Linked DNA regions of Candidatus Thiodictyon syntrophicum. The protein of the gene in region 3 interacts with the protein of the main gene of each other region in a pairwise test. Links are inferred from orthologs where the notes say so. Each region holds a gene or a part of one and is shown on either strand. Other genes may lie near its edges.

Region 1 (3,264 bases), 1.1 Mb from region 3 along the record:
CGGTCCTGTTCGCCCTGGGCGGTTTCATCAATGCGGTTTTCGCCAACAGCTTCGATGATATCTCGATCATCCCCACCTTTGTCCTGACGCCCCTGACTTACCTGGGCGGTGTCTTCTACTCAATCGACTTGCTGCCGCAGTTTTGGCAGGGTATGTCATTGGCGAATCCGGTCCTGTATATGGTCAATGGTTTCCGCTACGGTCTTCATGGGGTCAGTGACATCCCTCTCGGAGTGGCTTTTGGGATTATCCTCGCGTTCATCCTGTTCTTCGCCCTGTTTGCCCTGGAGTTGCTGCGTCGCGGGGTGGGCGTCAAGTCCTGATGAGGCCAGGCCCGGCCCGGCGAAGTGGCCGGCGCTTGTAACCGTCTACTGCACATGGGACTATAAGCAGATGAAGCCTTCAGGAAATGCGCCGACCCGTTGCGGTCCGCCCGGGAACCCTGTTATGACCGCCGGGCGGCCCACGTGGCGCCGGTGCCGTGATCGGACTGGAACCTATCCGTGACGATGCCCAACACTTATTCTTCCGATCATTCCGGGCGCCATCCGCCCCCGCGTCCGCGCCGCCGCATCAGCGGATTTCTGCTGCGGTGGGCCTTGCTGGTCGGCGTCGCCGTCGGCCTGGCGGGTGCCCTCTACGGTGTCCATCTCGACCGGGTGGTGCGCGCGAAATTCGAGGGCAAACGCTGGGCCTTGCCGGCCCGGGTGTTCGCGCGCCCGCTGGAGATCTACGTCGATCGGCCCTTGACACCCGAGCAGCTGGACGCTGAACTCGCGCGGCTGAATTATCGGCAGGTGACCGACCCGACGGCCGATGGGACCTACAGCCGGGACGGCGGGCGCTTCGTGGTGCACACCCGCAGTTTTCGTTTTTGGGACGGCGAGGAGCCGGGACGCTTGCTGGAACTGGATCTTAAGGATGCCAAGGTGGCGGCCCTGCGTGATGCAGGCGACGGGTCCGCGCCGGCCCTGGTGCGACTCGAGGCTGCGCTGATCGCGAGCATTTACCCGACCCACAACGAGGACCGGGTGTTGGTGAAGCGCAAGGACCTGCCGGACCTGCTGGTAAGAACCCTGCTGGCCGTCGAGGATCGGAGCTTCTTCAGCCACAGCGGGATCGATCCGCGCGGAATCATCCGTGCCGGCTATCACAACCTCCGTGCCGGTAGTGTCGTGGAGGGCGCCAGTACCCTGACCCAGCAACTGGTCAAGAACTTCTATCTGACTGCCGATCGCACGATGACGCGCAAGCTCAACGAGGCCTATATGGCCCTGCTGCTGGAGTGGCGTTACAACAAGGACGACATCCTGGAGGCCTACGCCAACGAAATCTACTTGGGCCAGGACGGTAGCCGCGGCATCCACGGATTTGGCCTTGCGAGCAGCTTCTTCTTTAACCGCGACCTCGACGAGCTGGGCATTGCGGAGGCCGCGCTGCTGGTCGGTCTGGTGCAGGCCCCCTCCAGTCTGGATCCACGGCGGTTTGCGGAGGCGGCGCTGAAGCGGCGCAACCTGGTGATCGACGTGATGGTGCGCGACGGGGTCATCGGCGCCGCCGACGGTGACCTGGCCAAGTCCGCGCCGCTCGGGCTGCGCGACGGGGGCGGGCGGCCGACCGGCGAGTACCCCGACTATATCCAACTGGTGCGCCGCCAACTGCAACGTGACTATCGCGACGAGGACCTGCGCTCCGAGGGTCTGCGCGTCTTCACCACGCTCGACCCGCTGATTCAGTCTGCGGTGGAGGCCGCGCTGCCGAAACGGCTGCGCGAATTGGAGAAGTCACACGGGATGCGCGTCGGCACCCTGGAGACCGCGGCGGTCGTCACCTCGGTCACCAACGGTGAGGTGCTGGCCCTGGCGGGCGGGCGCCAGGCGGGCTACGCGGGGTTCAATCGCGCCCTGGACACCGTACGCTCGATCGGCTCCCTGGTGAAGCCGGCGGTCTATCTGGCGGCCCTGTCCAATCCCAAGCGCTATACGCTGACGACCAACATCCCGGATCAGCCTTACAGTTTGCGGATCGGGGGTGATCTCTGGTCGCCTCAGAACTACGATCACTCGGTCCACGGCTCCGTGCCGCTGTATCAGGCCCTTGCGCATTCCTGGAATTTGGCGACCGTCAATCTGGGGATGAGTATCGGGGTCAAGGAGGTGGCCGAAACACTCTATCGCCTGGGTGCCCAACGGCGGATTGTCGCGGTACCGGCCATGATGTTGGGGTCCGTCTCCCTGTCACCCTTGGAGGTGGCCCAGATCTACCAGACGATTGGCGCGGGCGGTTACCGCGCCCCCCTGCGCGCGATCCGCGAGGTGATGGACGTGAACGGTCGCCCGCTCAACCGCTATCCCCTGGCGGTGGAGGCGGTGGTCGACCCGCGGGCGGCCTATCTGACCGGCTGGGCGATGCAGCAGGTGGTCCGCCAGGGAACCGCCAAGTGGCTCGGCAATCGCCTGCCCAGCGGCCTGACCATGGCCGGCAAGACCGGTACGACCGACGACGGGCGCGACAGTTGGTTTGCCGGTTTCAGCGGCGATAAGGTCGCCGTCGTGTGGATGGGGCGTGATGACTACAAGCCCACGGGGTTTGCCGGCGGTACCGGGGCGCTGCGCGTCTGGGCCGAGTTCATGCTGGCGATCCCGAACGAGCCACTCACGCAGTCGCCCCCGGAGGGCGTCGTGCTGTCGGGTGCCTGCGGCCAATCCGGCATACCCTATATCGTGGGTAGTGGGCCGGCGGGCGGCGGGTGTGCGGACAAGGCGGACACCCGGTCCGCCGCGAAACGCTCGGATGCGCCCAAAGGCCGTGCCGATGAGCCGCCGCAAGCGCCCGCGGCGGCCCGTCCCGCGGCGGTCCCCGCGCCGACCTCCGCTCCCAAGCCGAAGCCGCAGCCGCAGCCGAAGCCGCAGCCACCGACTGAAAATCTCTTCTTGAGCAATTCGTAGCCGATGTTCAACGCCCCTCGAATCCTTGTCTGCATCTGTCTCCCGGTCTGCGGATTGGCGGCCTGCGCGATGGGCCCGCGCGAAGGCCCGCCGGCGCCGGTGGTGACCCTCTCACCGCGGATGGACTCGCCACCGCCGGCGATGCCGACGCCGGCCGAAGTCGCCCCCGTGGCACCCGTGGTGGTCGCAGCGGTGGCCAAGGCGCCGCCGAAGCCCGCGGCATCCAAGAAGCAGGCGACTGCGGTCTATGCCTACCGCGAGCCGGGGTCTGAGCCGGAACCGGAACCGGAACCGGAACCGGAACCGCCGTCGGCAG
Region 2 (2,915 bases), 310 kb from region 3 along the record:
GTAAGCACCGTCAGCAATGCTCTTGTTGCCATATCTCAATCGCTAAACGAGTATTCGGAGTCGTCGATGAAGCCCAGTGCATTCCTCTGCGCCGCGCTCTTGTTCGCTGGTCTCGGCAGCCTGCATGCCGAGGGCGTCCGCAAGGCCATCCAGTTCCCCAAGGGGCAGTCCTCCGCCACCCTGGCCGCCAGCGTCGTGCGGGGCGAGACGGATCGCTATGATATCACCGCCAATGCCGGCCAGACCATGACGGTCAGTATCAGTTCCAAGGAAGAGAATGCGGCCTTCACGATTTATCAGCCGGGATACAAATCGGTTGTGGATGACGGCGTGCCGACGATCACCGGACCGACGCTGGCGGGTGCCGGCGAGGGTGAGGATGCGATGAAGTGGGAAGGCCCTTTGCCGGCCTCCGGCAAGTATCTGATCGAGGTCGGCGGCACCCGCGGTAGCGCGTCCTATAAACTCACGGTGACCATCAAGTGAATACCCGGTCGACCATTGGCGTCGCGCGGCCGGCGGCCCTGTTCCTCGCCGTCATCGCCGGTGCGACGGCGGCGGAGAAACTCGATACGGCGCAAAGACGCGAACTCGATACCTTCTTCAGTAACTTCTCCGAGGCGCGGGTGGAGAGTTTCACCCCGGGCAGCCTGTCCGACGACGCCCTGCTGAGTTTTGCCCTGGCGCATAACTACATCAACAAGTTCAAGACACTCAAGGTGAGCCGGGACAAACTGTCGGTGCTGGTGCCGGCGGAGTCGGTCGACCGCACCACCGAGAAGTATTTCGGCCGAACCCTGGGTGCCCACCGGGGTGCACCCTATTCGGTGCCCTTGGCCGATGGGGAGGCCCTGCCCTTTTCGCAGGTCCGGACCCTGACGGCGCGCGGGGAGGCGGGGCACTATCAGGCCGAAGGGATCATCTATCAACCCGGCGGCGTTGGCCCGCTCGATGTGCACGCCACCCCGCAGACCTGGAGCCGGCAGGGCGCGGAGGTGCAAGAGACGGCGCGGTTCACGGCCGTAATCGACAAGGTGAGGACCGGGGGGGGCGAACGGTGGGTCTTGCGTGAATATCGGGTGCGGACGGTCGCCCCCAACTAGCGGCAGGCGCGGTGAGGGCCAGACTCACAGGCGCTCCAGATAGCGTCGCCCGCCGATCCGCTGGGTCTGATCGGCGATCCAATCGGCGCGTCGTTGCAGCCGTGCCGAGGGGCGGTCCAGGCGGTAGGCGCCGGGGGCGGGCAGGACGGCGGCGAGCAGGGCCGCCTCCCGCAAGGTGATGTCATCCACCGCCCGGTGAAAATAGCGCTCGCTGGCCGCCCCCACCCCGTAGGTGCTGGGGCTGAACTGGACGATATTGAGATAGACCTCCAGGATGCGCTGTTTGGACCACAGCACCTCCATCAGGGCGGCGAACCAGGCCTCCAGCCCCTTACGCACCCAACTGCGCCCCGACCACAGGAAGAGATTCTTGGCCGTCTGCTGGGTAATGGTGCTGGCCCCCCGCAGGGTCCCGCCGCGGCGCCAGGCGGCCAGGGCCTGGCGCAGTTCCACCGGGTCGAATCCATGGTGGTAGGCGAAGCGCTGGTCTTCGCCGGCGATGACGGCCAGGGGCAGGACCGGCGGGATGCGCCCCCAGGGTACCCAGGCGTGGTAAAAGTAGGGCGGTGCCCGATGGATCCGCCAGGCGACCAGCGCCTGGCGCACCATGAAGGAGGACACGGGCGGATCGATCCAGCGCAGGGCGCCGACCAGCAGGGCGCTGCCCAGCGCCAGGGCCGCCAGGCCCCGGGACAGGAGGTACCAGAGAACCCGCAAGACACCCCGCGGGGACCACCGCGGCCCACCGAGCGCGGCGACCGGCGGCGCGGCCGTACTCGGTGCCGCCGGCTGCGGCACCTCTGGTTCGCTCAGTGCTGGGTTCATGCGCGCGCCAACCTGCTGTCCCGGCCCGCTAGAGCCAGGTCCCCGCCCGCAACCCGCTGCGTCGCAGCAGCAGGCGCAGCTTGCGGGCGGCCATCAGGTCCAGGTCGTCCCAGGGGGCGCAGAGGCCGCGGGTGGTCTCCACCCACAGGTCGAAGGAGCGGCGCGGGTTGAGCGCCGCAGTCGCGGGGTCCGCACCGGCGTCCTTGTTCGGGTCCCCGGCCCACCGCACGGTGCGCGCCTGTTCCGGGCGAAACCAGTAGCAGCGCCGGTCCGGCCCGCCCGCCCGGCGGGGGCGAGCACGCACCGCCAGGACCCCGGCGGCGCGCTCCAGGTCCAGGATCAGGCCGGACTCGGCCGCCAGCCGATCGGTGGCGAGCACCTCATCCCCGGGCTGCCCGATGAACCAGTCATCGATGGCGCGGATCTCGCCTTGCGTCGGCACCTGACCGAAGGCACTGATCCCCTGGGCATCCACCAGGGCTGCCCCGCCGGCCTGGAACAGGTCCAATAGTCCCCGTTCCAAGGCGGCCGTGGGGTGTCGCCGCTGCGTCGCGTCCAGGACCAGGTCCACCAGGCCCTCCAGGTCCGCGTCCAGACCACTGACCCGGCGCAGCCGCTGGTGGGCGAGGAAGGCGCTGATCCCCAACGCATAGGCCTGGGTCAACTCCACGCACTGCGCGCGCACCGTCACGGACAGGAAGCGGGGCCGGCGGTGGTGACAGGCGACCAGTCCCCACAGGTTGCCGCCCACCAGGATCGAGAACGACAGGGAGGCCGCGACCCCCATGTTGGCCAGATAGCGCAGATGCACCGGGGAGACGGCCCGCAGGTCCGAGCGGCTCAGATCCGGATCGGTCCCGGGCAGGACCTCGAGCGGGACCGGGACGGCCTGGATGTCGGGGATCTGGCGGTGGCTGTTCTGTCGATACAAGTCGCGGGCGATGCGCGGGATGTCGGCGGCCGGGAAACGCAGGCCCAGATAGCGCG
Region 3 (3,151 bases):
CGCGAGCTGGGCAAACACCCGGCCACCCGCACCTTCCAGGCCCTGCGCATCCAGGTCAACGACGAGTTGGGTGAGCTCAGGCGCGCGCTGGCCGCGGTGTGCGACCTGCTCGACGGCGCCGGGCGCCTGGTGGTGATCAGCTTCCACTCGCTGGAGGACCGCATCGTCAAGCGCTTTATGCGCGACGAGGCGCATGGCCCCCGGTTCCCTAAAGGGCTGCCGGTGACCGCGGCGCAGTCGTGTGGACGGCTGCGGCTGGTGGGCAAGCCGCGGCAGGCGGGGGCGGCGGAGGTGGCGGCCAACCCGCGCTCGCGCAGCGCCGTCCTGCGGGTGGCGGAGCGCCTGCCATGAATCGCGGACGGGTCGCGACGGTGCTGGTGCTGCTGCTGGCGATCACCGCCTCCGGTGTCCTGGTCGTCCACGCCAAGTATCTCACGCGGATGAGTTTCAACCAGTTGCAGGAAATCCGCGGCCAACGTGACGGACTGGACCTGCAATGGAACCACCTGCGCCTGGAGGAGGCCGCGCTGTCCACCGATGTGCGGGTCGAGCGCAAGGCGCGCGACGAGCTGGGCATGTATCTCCCCCGTGTCGGTGACGTGATGCTGATCGAAGAGGCTGACCATGAGTTCCCCTAAACGTCGGATCAGGCGCGCCGATCCCGTGCGCGCCACGCCCAACCCGCGGGTCCGGCGGGCCGTCCTGCTGTGGGGCCTGGCGGCCGCCATGGTGATGGTCGTCTCCGCCGTCTTCTACCGTCAGGTGGTGGAGACCGAGTTCCTGCGCGGGGAGGGTGAGCGCCGCTACCTGCGCCTGGGCGAGATCGCCGCGCGCCGCGGCATGATCCTGGACCGCAATGGGGAGGCCTTGGCGGTGAGTACCCCGGTCGAGACCGTCTGGGCCGATCCGCGCAAACTCGTGGCCCGCCCCGAGGTCCTGCCGGAGTTGGCCCGCAGTCTCGGGCTCAAGCCCGCGGAGCTGCGCGAGCGCGTCCGGGCCAATGCCGAACGGGGCTTCATGTATCTGAAGCGCCGGGTCAGTATCGACGAGGCGGCCGCCGTGCGCGCCCTGATCGCGGCCCGCGGTCTCGACGCGGTGGACTTCGAGAGTGAGTACCGGCGTTTCTACCCTGGGGTGGAGGTCTTCGGCCATGTCCTGGGCTTCACGGACATCGAGGACCACGGCCAGGAGGGCATGGAGGCCGCCTATGACAAGCTGCTGCGTGCCGAGCCCGGCCAGCGCCGGGTCCTGCAGGATGGGCGGCGGCGCATCGTGCAGGAGGTCGAGCAGGTGCGCCCGCCCCGGCCCGGCAAGGACCTGGTGCTGAGCCTGGACCGGCGGCTGCAGTTTCTGGCCTACCGGGAACTCAAGGCCGCGGTGGCGGAGAACAAGGCAGTGGGCGGTACCGCGGTGGTGGTGGACGTGCGCACCGGCGAGGTGCTCGCCATGGTCAATCAGCCCGGCTACAACCCCAACGATCTCAGCGGGCGGGAGGCCGACCGGCGCCGCAATCGCGCCCTCACCGATGTGATGGAGCCCGGCTCCACGGTCAAACCGCTGGTCGTGGCGGCGGTGCTGGAGCGCGGCCTGGTGACGCCCACGACGCGCATCAACACGGCCGGTCCCCTGCATGTGGGGAGCAATACCGTTCAGGACGTGCACAACTACGGCGGCCTGGACGTGACCGGCATCATTACCAAGTCCAGCAACGTGGGCGTGGTCAAGCTCGCCCAGATGATGGACTACGCCGGCCTGTGGAAGCAGTACGACGCGCTCGGCTTCGGGCGCCCGACCGGGGTGGAGTTCCCGGCCGAGTCACGCGGCGTCCTGCGCAATTACACCCACTGGCGGCCCTTTGACCATGCCACCATGGCCTTCGGCTACAGCTTCTCGGTGACCGCGCTCCAGTTGGCCCAGGCCTACGCGATCGTGGCGGCGGACGGGGTCAAGCGCCCGGTCACCCTGGTCAAGCGCGACCAGATCCCGGAGGGGACGCGCGTCATGAGTACCAAGACCGCCCGCGCCGTGCGGATGATGATGGAGACCGTGGTCTCCGACAAGGGGACCGCCAAGCGCGCGTCCATCCCGGGCTATCGGGTCGGGGGCAAGACCGGTACGGCCAAGAAGGCGAGCGGCCGCCACGGCTACGCGGCCGGCCGCTACCAGGCACTCTTCGCCGGGATGGTGCCGGCCGGCAATCCGCGTCTGGTGATGGTGGTCATGATCGACGAGCCGCGCGGGGGCGCCTACTACGGCGGTGTGGTCGCTGCGCCGATCTTCGCGAAGGTCATGGAGGGGGCGCTGCGCCTCTTCAACGTGCCTCCGGATGAGCCGGCGCCGGCCATGTTGCTGGCCGGCGCGCGGGCAGTCCCATGATGTGGAGCCTGAGACCGGCCGCCGAGCGCGTCGGGGGGCGCCTCCTGGGCGCGGACCTGCCCTTCAGCGCCGTCGTGACCGACAGCCGCGCGGACTGCACCGGGGCGCTCTTCGTGGCCCTGCGCGGTGAGCGCTTCGACGGTCACGACTATGTGGCGGGCGCCCGGGCCAAGGGCGCGGCGGCGGCCCTGGTGGACCACGCGCTGCCGCTCGACCTGCCCCAATGGGTGGTCGCGGATACCCGGCTGGCCCTGGGTTCACTGGCCGCGGCCTGGCGCGCGCGCTTCCCGGGCCGGGTGGCCGCGGTCACCGGCAGCAACGGCAAGACGACGGTCAAGGAACTGCTCGCCGCCATCCTCTCCCAGGTCGGGCCGACCCGCGCCACCCAGGGCAACCTGAACAACGACATCGGCATGCCCCTGACCCTGCTGCGCGCCCGGGAAGAGGCCTTCCTGGTGCTGGAGATGGGGGCCAACCATCCGGGTGAGATCGCCTACATGACGGCCATCGGCCAACCGGAGGTGGCGCTCATCACCAATGCCGGGCGCGCCCACCTGGAGGGCTTCGGCAGCCTTGAGGGGGTGGCCCGCGCCAAGGGGGAGATCGCCCAAGGGCTGCCGCCCGACGGGGTCTTCGTGGTGCCCGGCGACTCACCCTACACCCCCCTGTGGCAGGGGCTGGCGGCCGGTCGAGCGGTGCTGACCTTCGCCCTGGATACCCCGGCCGACCTGTGGGCGGCGAGCGGTTCGATTGCGTCGCGCTGGGACGCGGACGG

The links.
Region 1: the proteins of THSYN_RS03530 (region 3) and mrcB interact in binary tests that used the Escherichia coli proteins (3 or more experiments, as listed by UniProt). The link is inferred for Candidatus Thiodictyon syntrophicum from one-to-one orthologs.
Region 2: the proteins of THSYN_RS03530 (region 3) and mtgA interact in binary tests that used the Escherichia coli proteins (3 or more experiments, as listed by UniProt). The link is inferred for Candidatus Thiodictyon syntrophicum from one-to-one orthologs.

What each region holds. Positions count from the first base shown.
Region 1 is NZ_CP020370.1:1,951,410-1,954,673, forward strand. The notes cover bases 116-3,228. They hold mrcB (penicillin-binding protein 1B), read left to right. Parts: upstream 116-509; coding sequence 510-2,948; downstream 2,949-3,228. Other genes in these bases: THSYN_RS08330 (ABC transporter permease), read left to right, coding at 116-323; THSYN_RS08340 (hypothetical protein), read left to right, coding at 3,018-3,228. In the rest of the region: more of THSYN_RS08330, read left to right, coding at 1-115; more of THSYN_RS08340, read left to right, coding at 3,229-3,264. UniProt on the Escherichia coli protein: Cell wall formation. Synthesis of cross-linked peptidoglycan from the lipid intermediates.
Region 2 is NZ_CP020370.1:503,019-505,933, reverse strand. What follows is about bases 29-2,792. They hold mtgA (monofunctional biosynthetic peptidoglycan transglycosylase), read right to left. Parts: upstream 1,929-2,792; coding sequence 1,128-1,928; downstream 29-1,127. Other genes in these bases: THSYN_RS02200 (GAF domain-containing protein), read right to left, coding at 1,957-2,792; THSYN_RS02210 (hypothetical protein), read left to right, coding at 483-1,103; THSYN_RS02215 (hypothetical protein), read left to right, coding at 67-486; THSYN_RS02220 (hypothetical protein), read right to left, coding at 29-32. Also shown: more of THSYN_RS02220, read right to left, coding at 1-28; more of THSYN_RS02200, read right to left, coding at 2,793-2,915. UniProt on the Escherichia coli protein: Peptidoglycan polymerase that catalyzes glycan chain elongation from lipid-linked precursors. May play a role in peptidoglycan assembly during cell division in collaboration with other cell division proteins.
Region 3 is NZ_CP020370.1:809,527-812,677, forward strand. The notes cover bases 1-3,000. They hold THSYN_RS03530 (peptidoglycan D,D-transpeptidase FtsI family protein), read left to right. Parts: upstream 1-624; coding sequence 625-2,376; downstream 2,377-3,000. Other genes in these bases: rsmH (16S rRNA (cytosine(1402)-N(4))-methyltransferase RsmH), read left to right, coding at 1-351; ftsL (cell division protein FtsL), read left to right, coding at 348-638; THSYN_RS03535 (UDP-N-acetylmuramoyl-tripeptide--D-alanyl-D-alanine ligase), read left to right, coding at 2,376-3,000. In the rest of the region: more of THSYN_RS03535, read left to right, coding at 3,001-3,151. UniProt on the Escherichia coli protein: Essential cell division protein that catalyzes cross-linking of the peptidoglycan cell wall at the division septum. Required for localization of FtsN.